DNA from 3 places in the Comamonas sp. JNW genome. Region 1 is predicted to be linked to each of the others. Evidence: predicted binding sites of a transcription regulator. Region 1 holds the regulator's gene; each other region holds the start of a gene.

Region 1 (3,256 bases):
CCTGCTCGACGAGCCTTTCGCCGGCATCGACCCCATCGCCGTGATCGAGATCCAGCGCATTGTCGCCTTTCTCAAGGAGCGCGGCATTGGCGTGCTGATCACCGACCACAATGTGCGCGAAACCCTGGGTATCTGTGACCATGCCTGCATCATCAGCGATGGCAAGGTGCTGGCCGCCGGGACGCCGCAAGAGATTGTGGAGAACGCAGAGGTCCGGAGGGTGTATCTGGGTGAACATTTCCGTATGTGACATCGCACGCCTTGGCGGGCGTGCCAGCCAAGATGCCGTCCCGCGCTGCGGGGCCGGCAGGGCTGATCCGTTGCCAGCTGCCCCAGCCCGTGGGGAGGCGCAGCCATGATGCCGTCGCTGTCGCTGCGCGTATCGCAGAACCTGACCCTGACCCCCCAGCTGCAGCAGTCGATTCGCCTGCTGCAGCTGTCCACGCAGGAACTGACGCAGGAAGTCGAGCAGATGCTCGACGAAAACCCGTTTCTGGAGCGCGAGGGCGATGAGGCCCCCGAGGCTGAAGCCGGTAAAGAAGCCGCTGAATCTGCCGAAGCTGCAGACGCTGCAGACGCAGCCGACAAGGGTGCCGATACTGCTGCCAGCACCGACACCAACAACAGTAGCGATTTCGAGCCCGGAACCTCCGACCAGCCGCTGGATTTTGGCGCGGGCAAGGAAACCGGCGTCGATGCCGAGGCCGCTGCCGGCGATTCGGCATCGGACTGGGAAGAGTGGGGTGGCGATCTGCCCGCGCGCTCCAGCGCCAGCGATGACGACGACGAGACGCCGATGTCCGACCGGCGCAGCGAGCACCTGAGCCTGCAGGATGTGCTGCACCGCCAGGCCTTGTCGCTGCGCCTGTGCCAGGAAGACCGGGCCGCGCTCTACTTTCTGATTGAATCACTGAACGACGACGGCTACCTCGAAGAAACGCTGGCCGAGCTCGCGCAAAGCTTTGGCGACGCCAGTGACCCCGAGCGCTACGAAGTGCTGCTGCACCACCTGACTGTGGCGCTGCGCTTGCTGCAAAGCCTGGAGCCGATTGGCGTGGGCGCGCGCAACCTGTCCGAATGCATGCAGCTGCAGATCAAGGCCCAGCAGCGCCTGTTGGATGAAGAGGGCTCGGACACGCCCGAGGCCGATGCGCTGGCGCTGGAGACCGCTTTGCTGGTCTGCCAGGAATCGCTGGAGCTGCTGGCGCGCCGTGATGTGCGCAAGCTGGTGCAACTGACCGGATGCAGTGATGCCGCGGTGCGCAGCGCGCTGGCGCTGATCGCCAAGCTCGAGCCCCGCCCCGGCCGGCCCTATGCCGATGTGGACCGCAACACCATCATCCCCGATGTCATCGTGCGACCCAGCAATGAGCGCGGCCTGCCGGTGCCCGGTTTCAGCGTGCAGCTCAATGCCGAGGTGATGCCGCGCCTGCGCGTGCAGGATGTCTACGCCAATGCCTTGCGCAGCCACAAGGGCAGCGAGGGCCATGGCGCGCTGCAGCAGCGGCTGCAGGAGGCGCGCTGGTTCATCAAGAACATCCAGCAGCGCTTTGACACCATCTTGCGCGTCTCGCAGGCCATCGTCGAGCGCCAGCGCAATTTCTTTGTCCATGGCGAGCTGGCGATGCGCCCCATGGTGCTGCGCGAGATTGCCGATGAGCTGGGCCTGCACGAGTCCACCATCAGCCGCGTGACCACGGCCAAGTACATGGCCACGCCGCAGGGCACGTTTGAGCTCAAGTACTTCTTTGGCTCAGGCCTGGGCACCGAGACCGGCGGCAGTGCGTCGAGCACGGCGGTCAAGGCGCTGATCAAGCAGTTGCTCGACGAGGAAAGCGCGAAGAAGCCGCTGTCGGATGCAAAAATCGCCGATCTGCTGCAGGCCCAGGGCATTGAATGCGCGCGCCGCACGGTGGCCAAGTACCGCGAGGCCATGCGCATCCCGCCGGCCAGCCTGCGCAAGGCGCTGTAAGCGCAAGCAGCCAGGGCCCATAAAAAAAACCGCAGCTGCGTTATGCACTGCGGTTTTGTTTTGAGACGGTGCCGCTTTACTTTGGCCACAGCCACCAGATGAACAAGGCCAGCACGGCCAGCATCAGGCCAAACTTGGTGAGCTTGTAGGCGGTCTTGTTCCAGGCCTTGAAGCGGCGGCGGTACTGGCCCATGTAGAACGAGATCTTGAAGATGCGGCTGATGAAGCCACGCGGATCGCCTTCGTTGTTGGGCGAGCTGGCGGCAGCGACCACATGCGTGCCCAGCCAGCGGTTGAGCCACTGCGCAAAGCCATTGGTCATCGGGCGCTCGACATCGCAGAACAGCACGATGCGGTTGCCTTCGGACCGGTTCTCGGCCCAGTGCATGAAGGTCTCGTCAAAGATCACGCCTTCGCCCTCGCGCCAGCTGTAGGGCGTGCCATCGACCTCGATCATGCAGCGGTCATCATTGGGCGCCAGCACAGCGAGGTGGTAGCGCAGCGAGCCGGCATAGGGGTCGCGGTGCAGGTTGAGCTTGGCGCCGGGCGGCAGCTCGGCAAACATGGCCGCCTTGATGCCGGGGATGGACTGCACCAGCGCCGTGGTCTTGGGGCACAGCTCCATCGCAGACGGGTGGGCCTGGCCGTACCACTTCAGGTAGAAGCGCTTCCAGCCGGTCTTGAAGAAGGAGTTGAAGCCCGCGTCGTCGTTGTTGGCCGCGGCCTTGATCTGCATGGCCTGGTGCAGACCGATGGCCTCTTCGCGGATCTCGCGCCAGTGGGCCTGCAGCGGGGCCAGGTCGGGGAAGGTGCTGGTGGGCAGGTAGGGCGTGCGCGGTACCTTGCTGAACATCAGCATGAACACATTGAATGGCGCCGTGAACGTGGAGTGGTCAAACAGCTGGCGCAGCAGCTTGTGCCGCACCTTGCCACGCAGGTGCATGTAGAGGCCGCAGCCAAAGAAAAGCAGCACCAGGGCCAGAACGATGATTTTTGCCATAGACAGCGATTTTAGCGACTGTGCTGTGGCGGCTGTCTGCGCAAGCGCAAACTGGCGCGCTGCAAGGGCTGCGGGGCGGTGGGATGGCCTGCTGGCAGCAGGCCTATTGCGGTTTGGTCAATGGCAAGCCAGGTGCGCTTACCTGGGCTGGGCGGCAAAGGCGGTCTTGAGGCGCTGCAGCATCTCGCGGTTGAGCTGGCGCTGCTGGCCGCTCCAGTGCGTCATCGTCTTGTTCAGCTCGGCCTGCAGTGCGTTGGCGGTCTGCCAGTCGCCCTGGCCCGCAG
Region 2 (3,256 bases), on a different contig from region 1:
CTGGTAAATCTGCAATGAACAAGCGCAATGCCCTTCGCTGGCTGGCGGGCTCGGCCATGCTGGCCTCGGCCGCCGGTGTCCTCACCGCCTGCAAATCCAAGGCCGATTTCAACGCCATCGACCTGACGGGCAGCAAGGAGTATGGACAGGATTTCTCCATGCCCGACCAGCATGGCCAGCGCCGCAGCATGGCCGACTTCAAGGGCAAGGTCGTGCTGGTGTTCTTTGGCTTTACCCAGTGCCCCGATGTCTGCCCGACCACTTTGGGCGACCTGGCCGCCGTCAAGCAAAAGCTCGGCGCCAAGGGCGACAAGCTGCAGGTGATCTTCGCCTCGGTCGATCCATCGCGCGACACACCCGAAATCTTGCAGGCCTACCTCGCCAACTTTGACCCCAGCTTTCTGGCGCTGCGCGGCAGCGACGAGGAAACGGCCAAGATGGCCAAGGACTTCAAGGTCTACTACAAGCGGGTCGAGGGCCAGACCCCGGGCAGCTACACGATGGACCATACCGCTGGCGACTATATCTTTGACCCGCAAGGGCGTCTGCGCTTGTACAGCCGCTATGGCACCCCCGTTGAAACGCTGGCCAAAGATATCGAGCAGCTGATCGACGGCGCTTAAGCGCTTACACGCTTAACAGCGCTGGGCAAGCGCTGCACTCACATCGACCAGATACGCGGCCGCTGCGCCGGCAGGCCCCAGAGGCTGCTGCGCCAGTGGCCCCAGACCGTCTTCCACAGCTGCATCGCCGGCTCCACCACGGGCGCCAGGCCACGCAGCACCAGCATATGCTCGTTCGGCGCGGTCACCCCGGCCATCAACCCCGCTGGGCCTGCGTCCAGCAGCTGCTGGGTGCTCTCCAGCAGCGCTTCGCGTTGCGCGCGGTTGATGGGCGAGCCGCTGGCGTAGATCAAACTCCCCAGGCAGCGCTGGCCCGCCAGGCCCAGCTGTGCGTTGAGCAGCAGCCCATCATCGGCCCGGATACGGCCGCGTTCCAGAAAATGCCCCGGCCATGCGATGTGCTGCGAAAACACGCCCTGGGTAAAGGGCTGACCCGCCAGCGGCAGGCCCAGCGCGGTGATGTCCCAGGTCAGCAGCTCTGCATCCGGTGCCAGTTCCATCTGCAGCTCATTGGCCGCATCGCAGGCGTTGTAGGCAATGGCTTCCAGCGGCAACCATTCCAGCCGGGCGCCGGCCTGCAGTTTGAGGCGGGTGCGCTGCAAGGCCGGCTGGCCATTGCTCTTGTAAAAGCGCGTTGCGCCCGGCGTGGTGACGAGCGCATGGGCGCCTGCCGCCACCTCGACCGAGATATCCAGCATATCGCCACCCACCAGGCCGCCGGGCGGGTGCACCAGCACGTTGTGGCAAATGCCCGGGCCTTCGGGGTAGAGGCTTTTGAGAATGCGCAGCGGGCCATCGTGGCTGAACTGCACCGACGTCTTGCCGGCTTGCTGGCCGTAGCGCAGGTCTAGTTGGGCATGCCAGCTCATGGCTGCGGCGGGCGCTGGGTGCCTGGCGGGCAGCAGGGCGCAAGGGCCGGGATCGGGAGCGGGAGCAGGGGGACGAAAGACATGCGTGGGCTTTTGCAAGCCACGTGCCAGGAACTGCACTGCTCTGGGGTGTGGTCTGTGCCGAATTGGTGCATGCGCGGCTGCTGTGCATGCATGTGGTGCAAGGCGGGCGGGTGGCGGCACGGAAAGCGTGCATGCCCAGCCGTTGTAGCCCCTTGGCATGTGCCTTGCTTTGCACTAGGTATGGAACTGACACCTCGCGAAAAAGACAAGCTGCTGATCTTTACCGCCGCCTTGCTGGCCGAGCGGCGCCTGGCCCGGGGGCTCAAGCTGAACTACCCCGAGGCGGTGGCGCTGATCAGCGCCTTTGTGATGGAGGGCGCGCGCGATGGCAAGACCGTTGCCCAACTGATGAGCGCCGGCCGCACGGTGCTCACGCGCGCCGACGTGATGGAGGGCATTCCCGAGATGATTGCCGATATCCAGATCGAGGCGACCTTTCCCGATGGCACCAAGCTCGTCACCGTGCATGAGCCCATTGTCTGAACCTCCCATTTTTCTCGCGCACTCGACCACTATGAACTTCAAGAAATTCTCTGCCGCGCTGGCCACCGCCGCTGCGGCTTTGCCGCTGTCAGCCATGGCCCATGTGGGCGCCGATGGTGGCGGCCACCATGGCTTTTTGAGCAGCTTTGGCCATGCCTTTGCCCATCCGTTTACTGGCGCCGACCATATGGCCGCGATGTTGGCCGTGGGCGCCTGGAGTGCGCTGACGGTGACGCCCGCCTGGCGCGCACCGGCCGCCTTTGTGGCCCTGCTGGTGGCGGGGGCGCTGGCAGGTTTTGCCGGTCTGTGGGTGCCCGGCGTGGAGCCGATGATTGCCGCATCGGTGCTGGTGTTGGGCCTGCTGGTGGCGGTGCAAAAGCAAATGCCCTGGGTGCTGGCCGCTGCGCTGGCCGGGGTGTTTGCGTTTTTCCATGGCGCGGCCCACGGCTTTGAGCTGGCGGCCGATTCTGCGCTGGCATCGGCGGGCGCGCTGGCGGGCATGGCGCTGGGTTCGGCCTTGTTGCATGTGGGCGGCATGGTGCTGGGCAAGGCCCTCATGCAGCGCCACCGCTGGCTGGCCAAGCTGGCGGGCGGGGCCACCGCGGTCTTGGGCGCGGCCATGCTGACGCGCCTGGCCTGACGAGGAGCGGCACCATGATCCCAGGTGAACTGCTGCTGGACGAGGGCGAACACACGCTGAACCCGGGGCGCCGCACCACCACGCTGGTGGTACACAACGCGAGCGACCGGCCCATCCAGGTAGGGTCGCACTACCACTTTGCCGAGACCAATGCCGGCCTGAGCTTCGACCGCCAGGCGGCGCACGGCATGCGACTGCATATTGCCAGCGGCATGGCGGTGCGCTTTGAGCCCGGCCAGCAGCGCACGGTGGAGCTGGTGGATGTTGGCGGCGAGCGGCAGATCTACGGTTTTCGCGGCCTGGTGCAAGGGGCGCTGGAATGAGGCCCGGCATGCTGTGCCAGCGTTCTAAGACAGGATGGTTCTGATGGCAACAATGGACAGACGCGCATACGCAGAGACCTATGGGCCCACGGTGGGTGACCGCCTGCGCCTGGCCGATACCGAACTGGTCGTGCAGGTGGAGCAGGACTTCACCCTGCGCGCGGGCGGCTACGGCGAAGAGGTGAAGTTTGGCGGTGGCAAGACCATCCGTGATGGCATGGCGCAAAGCCAGCG
Region 3 (3,256 bases), on a different contig from region 1:
ACTGATGCAGTGCTCCAGCTCGCGCACATTGCCCGGCCAGGGGTAGCGCAGCAGGGCGGCCTGGGCGGCGGCATCCAAGCGCAGGCCGCCCAGTTGCAGGCGGGCGCGGTTCTCTTCGAGAAAGCAGCCGGCGAGGACCAGGGTGTCGCTGTCCCGCGCGCGCAGCGGCGGCACCACGACGGGGTAGACGCACAGGCGGTGGTAGAAATCGGCGCGCATGCGGCCGGCCTGCACTTCGGCGGCCAGGTCGCGGTTGGTGGCGGCAATCACACGCACATCGACCTGGTGCTCGCGGTCCGAGCCCAGGCGCTGCAGCTGGCCGCTTTGCAGCACGCGCAGCAGCTTGGCCTGCACCGACAGCGACAGCTCGCCGACCTCGTCGAGGAACAGGCTGCCGTGCTGGGCCTGCTCGAACTTGCCGCGCCGCTCGCTCAACGCGCCGGTGAAGGCGCCGCGCACATGGCCGAACAGCTCGCTCTCGACCAGGTTGTCGGGTAGCGCTGCGCAGTTGATGCTGACCAGCGGCTGCGCTGCGCGCGGCGACTGCGCATGCACGGCCTGGGCGACCAGCTCCTTGCCGGTGCCGGTCTCGCCGGTGATCAGCACGCACAGGTCGCTGGCGGCGACCAGCGCAATGCTGCTTTGCAGTTGCCGGATGGCCGGGCTGGTGCCCAGGATCTGGCGGCTGCGATCCGCACCCGGGTTGCGCGGCGCCGGCGCGCTGGCGCTGCGTGCGGCCTGGGACAGCTGCTGCACGCGCTCGGCCGTGGCCACGGTGGCGGCAGCCAGGTTGCTGAAGGCCTGCAGCAGTTCGAGCGCATTGCCATCGGCAAAACGGTCGGGTTCCAGCGCATCCAGGGTCAGCAGGCCCCAGGCCAGGCCGCCGGTCTGCAGCACGCAGCCCATGCAGTCATGCACATGCAGCTCGCCCGGGGTGGTGATCAGGCCGTCATAGGGGTCGGGCAGGGGGCTGTCGGGCGCAAAGCGCATGGCCTGGCCGGCGGCCAGCAGCTGGGCCAGGCGCGGGTGCTCGGCCACCTTGAAGCGCCGGCCCAGGGTATCGGGCACCAGGCCATCAATGGCCACCGGCTCCAGCCATTCGCCGTTGAGGCGCAGCAGCGCCACCGCATCGGCGGGCAACAAGGTGCGCAGGGCCGCGAGCAGGCGGCGCAGGCGCTCGCGCTCGGGCAGCTCCTGGGCCAGATCGGCCACCAGTGGAATCACGGCGTGGAGGATTTTGGAGGATGTCAAAACGACTCGGGGTGTCAAAAACACAGCATTTAGGTGTTGTCAGTATGACTGCATGCATTGTGCAAGATATTGATATTCCACAAACCCGGTGTTGGCACGTTGCATGCATTGATAAAACCAACCACATGCAAGGAGAGTTAGATGCTGAGCGATAGCCAAAAACAGATCATCCAGGCCACCGTCCCGCTGCTGGAGACCGGCGGCGAGGCGCTGACCACGCACTTCTACCAGATGATGCTGAGCGAGTACCCCGAGGTGCGCCCACTGTTCAACCAGGCCCACCAGCAAAGCGGTGCCCAACCCCGCGCACTGGCCCATAGCGTGCTGATGTATGCCAAGCACATCGACAAGCTGGAGAACCTGGGCGACCTGCCCGCGCAGATCATCAACAAGCATGTGGCGCTGCAGGTGCAGCCAGACCAGTACCAGATCGTTGGCAGCTGCCTGCTGCGCGCGATCCGCGAGGTGCTAGGCGCCGAGATTGCCACCGATGCGGTGATCGATGCCTGGGCTGCTGCCTACACCCAGCTGGCCGACATCCTGATCGCTGCCGAGGCCAAGGCCTATGACGCCATTGCCCATACGGAAGGCGGCTGGCGCGGTGCGCGTACTTTCAAGCTGGTGCAAAAGGTGGCCGAGAGCGCCGAGATCAGCTCCTTCTACCTGGAGCCGGTCGACGGCCAGGCCGTGATTGCCCACCAGCCGGGCCAGTACATCGGCCTGCGCGCCATCGTGGGTGGCACCGAGCAGCGCCGCAACTACTCGCTGTCGGCCCCGAGCAATGGCCGCAGCTATCGCATCAGCGTCAAGCGCGAGCCCGGTGGCAAGGTCTCCAACTACCTGCATGACCTGCAAGTGGGCGACACCTTGGAGCTGTTTGCACCGGCCGGCCATTTCACCTTGCAGGCGAGCGAGCGCCCGCTGGTGCTGATCAGCGGCGGCGTGGGCATCACCCCCACGTTGCCGATGCTCGAAGCCGCGCTGCAGACCGAGCGCCCCATCACCTTTATCCACTGCGCCCGGGACAGCGCCGTGCATGCCTTCCGCCCGCAGATCGATGCGCTGGCCCAGGCGCACCGCCAGCTGCAGCCGCTCTATGTGTACGACAAGGTGGCCGAGGGCGAGGCGGTGGCTGCCCAGGGCCATCTGACCGAGGACCTGCTGGGCCAGTGGCTGCCCGCCTCGCGCGATGCCGATGTCTACTTTCTCGGCCCCAAGCCCTTTATGCGCTCGGTCAAGGCCTCGCTGCGCAAGCTCGGCGTGCCCGATGCCCAGGTGCGCTATGAGTTCTTTGGCCCGGCCGAGGCGCTGGCCTGATCGCAAGCTTCTGAAGCGCTGAGGCGCGCGGCATTGACCGCGCCACATGCAAAAACCCGAGCCATGCTTGCCTTGAGTGGCCAGCGTGGGTCGGGTTTTCGTTTTACCGGGCCGCATTCTATACAGCCCAGCGGGGGCGATCAGGCCAGGACTCAGTCCTTGTAATAGGCCTCGACGGTGCCCTTGAGCTTGATCAGCAGGGGCTTGCCCTTGCGGTCCACGGTCTTGCCGGCGGGCACCTTGACCCAGCCTTCGCTCACGCAGTATTCCTCGACGTCCACGCGCTCGGTGCCGTTGAAGCGGATGCCGATGTCATGGTTGAAGACTTCGCGCACAAAGTGCGGGCTCTTGGGGTCGATGGACAGGTGGTCGGGCAGTTCGGGGCGGGCAGTGGTATCGGTCATGGTTGGTGCAGAAGAGAACGCGGCCCTGGGCCGCACAGGCCGCCATTGTCCACACTTTGGCGGCACCTCGCCCGGTGGAGGGAAACCCGCGGCCATGGCAGGCAAGCGGCAGGCAAACCGCGCAGTTGGCTGACTTGGCAAGCCCCGCTGCTTGCCGCTACAGTGGTCGCCATGCCTTTGCTACTGACCGACGAGCAGCAGCGTTTGCTGCGCCGCGCCAAGCTCACCCCCTTGCTGCTGCTGCTGCTGGTGGCCTTGCTGTTCATCGTGGCCAGCTGGTGCCT

The links. Region 1 encodes sigma-54, which starts transcription at its own class of promoters, with help from an activator protein. Its sites were predicted from a motif close to TGGCANGNAANCTGCTTT; they were not measured.
Region 2: the regulator sigma-54 is predicted to act here: its motif matches at 1,730-1,747, upstream of DCO45_RS04380 (urease subunit gamma).
Region 3: the regulator sigma-54 is predicted to act here: its motif matches at 1,344-1,361, upstream of hmpA (NO-inducible flavohemoprotein).

Annotation. Positions count from the first base shown of each region.
Region 1 is NZ_QETI01000008.1:46,638-49,893, forward strand. Features, by position in the region: gene lptB (LPS export ABC transporter ATP-binding protein) at 1-250, shown strand, start outside; gene DCO45_RS13055 (RNA polymerase factor sigma-54) at 356-1,972, shown strand; gene DCO45_RS13060 (aspartyl/asparaginyl beta-hydroxylase domain-containing protein) at 2,049-2,972, opposite strand; gene DCO45_RS13065 (hypothetical protein) at 3,111-3,256, opposite strand, start outside.
Region 2 is NZ_QETI01000002.1:294,600-297,855, forward strand. Features, by position in the region: gene cyoE (heme o synthase) at 1-7, shown strand, start outside; gene DCO45_RS04370 (SCO family protein) at 15-623, shown strand; gene DCO45_RS04375 (urease accessory protein UreD) at 662-1,492, opposite strand; gene DCO45_RS04380 (urease subunit gamma) at 1,757-2,059, shown strand; gene DCO45_RS04385 (HupE/UreJ family protein) at 2,091-2,699, shown strand; gene DCO45_RS04390 (urease subunit beta) at 2,714-3,022, shown strand; gene ureC (urease subunit alpha) at 3,066-3,256, shown strand, end outside.
Region 3 is NZ_QETI01000020.1:33,655-36,910, reverse strand. Features, by position in the region: gene norR (nitric oxide reductase transcriptional regulator NorR) at 1-1,251, opposite strand, end outside; gene hmpA (NO-inducible flavohemoprotein) at 1,393-2,568, shown strand; gene DCO45_RS21125 (DUF3297 family protein) at 2,721-2,972, opposite strand; gene DCO45_RS21120 (DUF445 domain-containing protein) at 3,144-3,256, shown strand, end outside.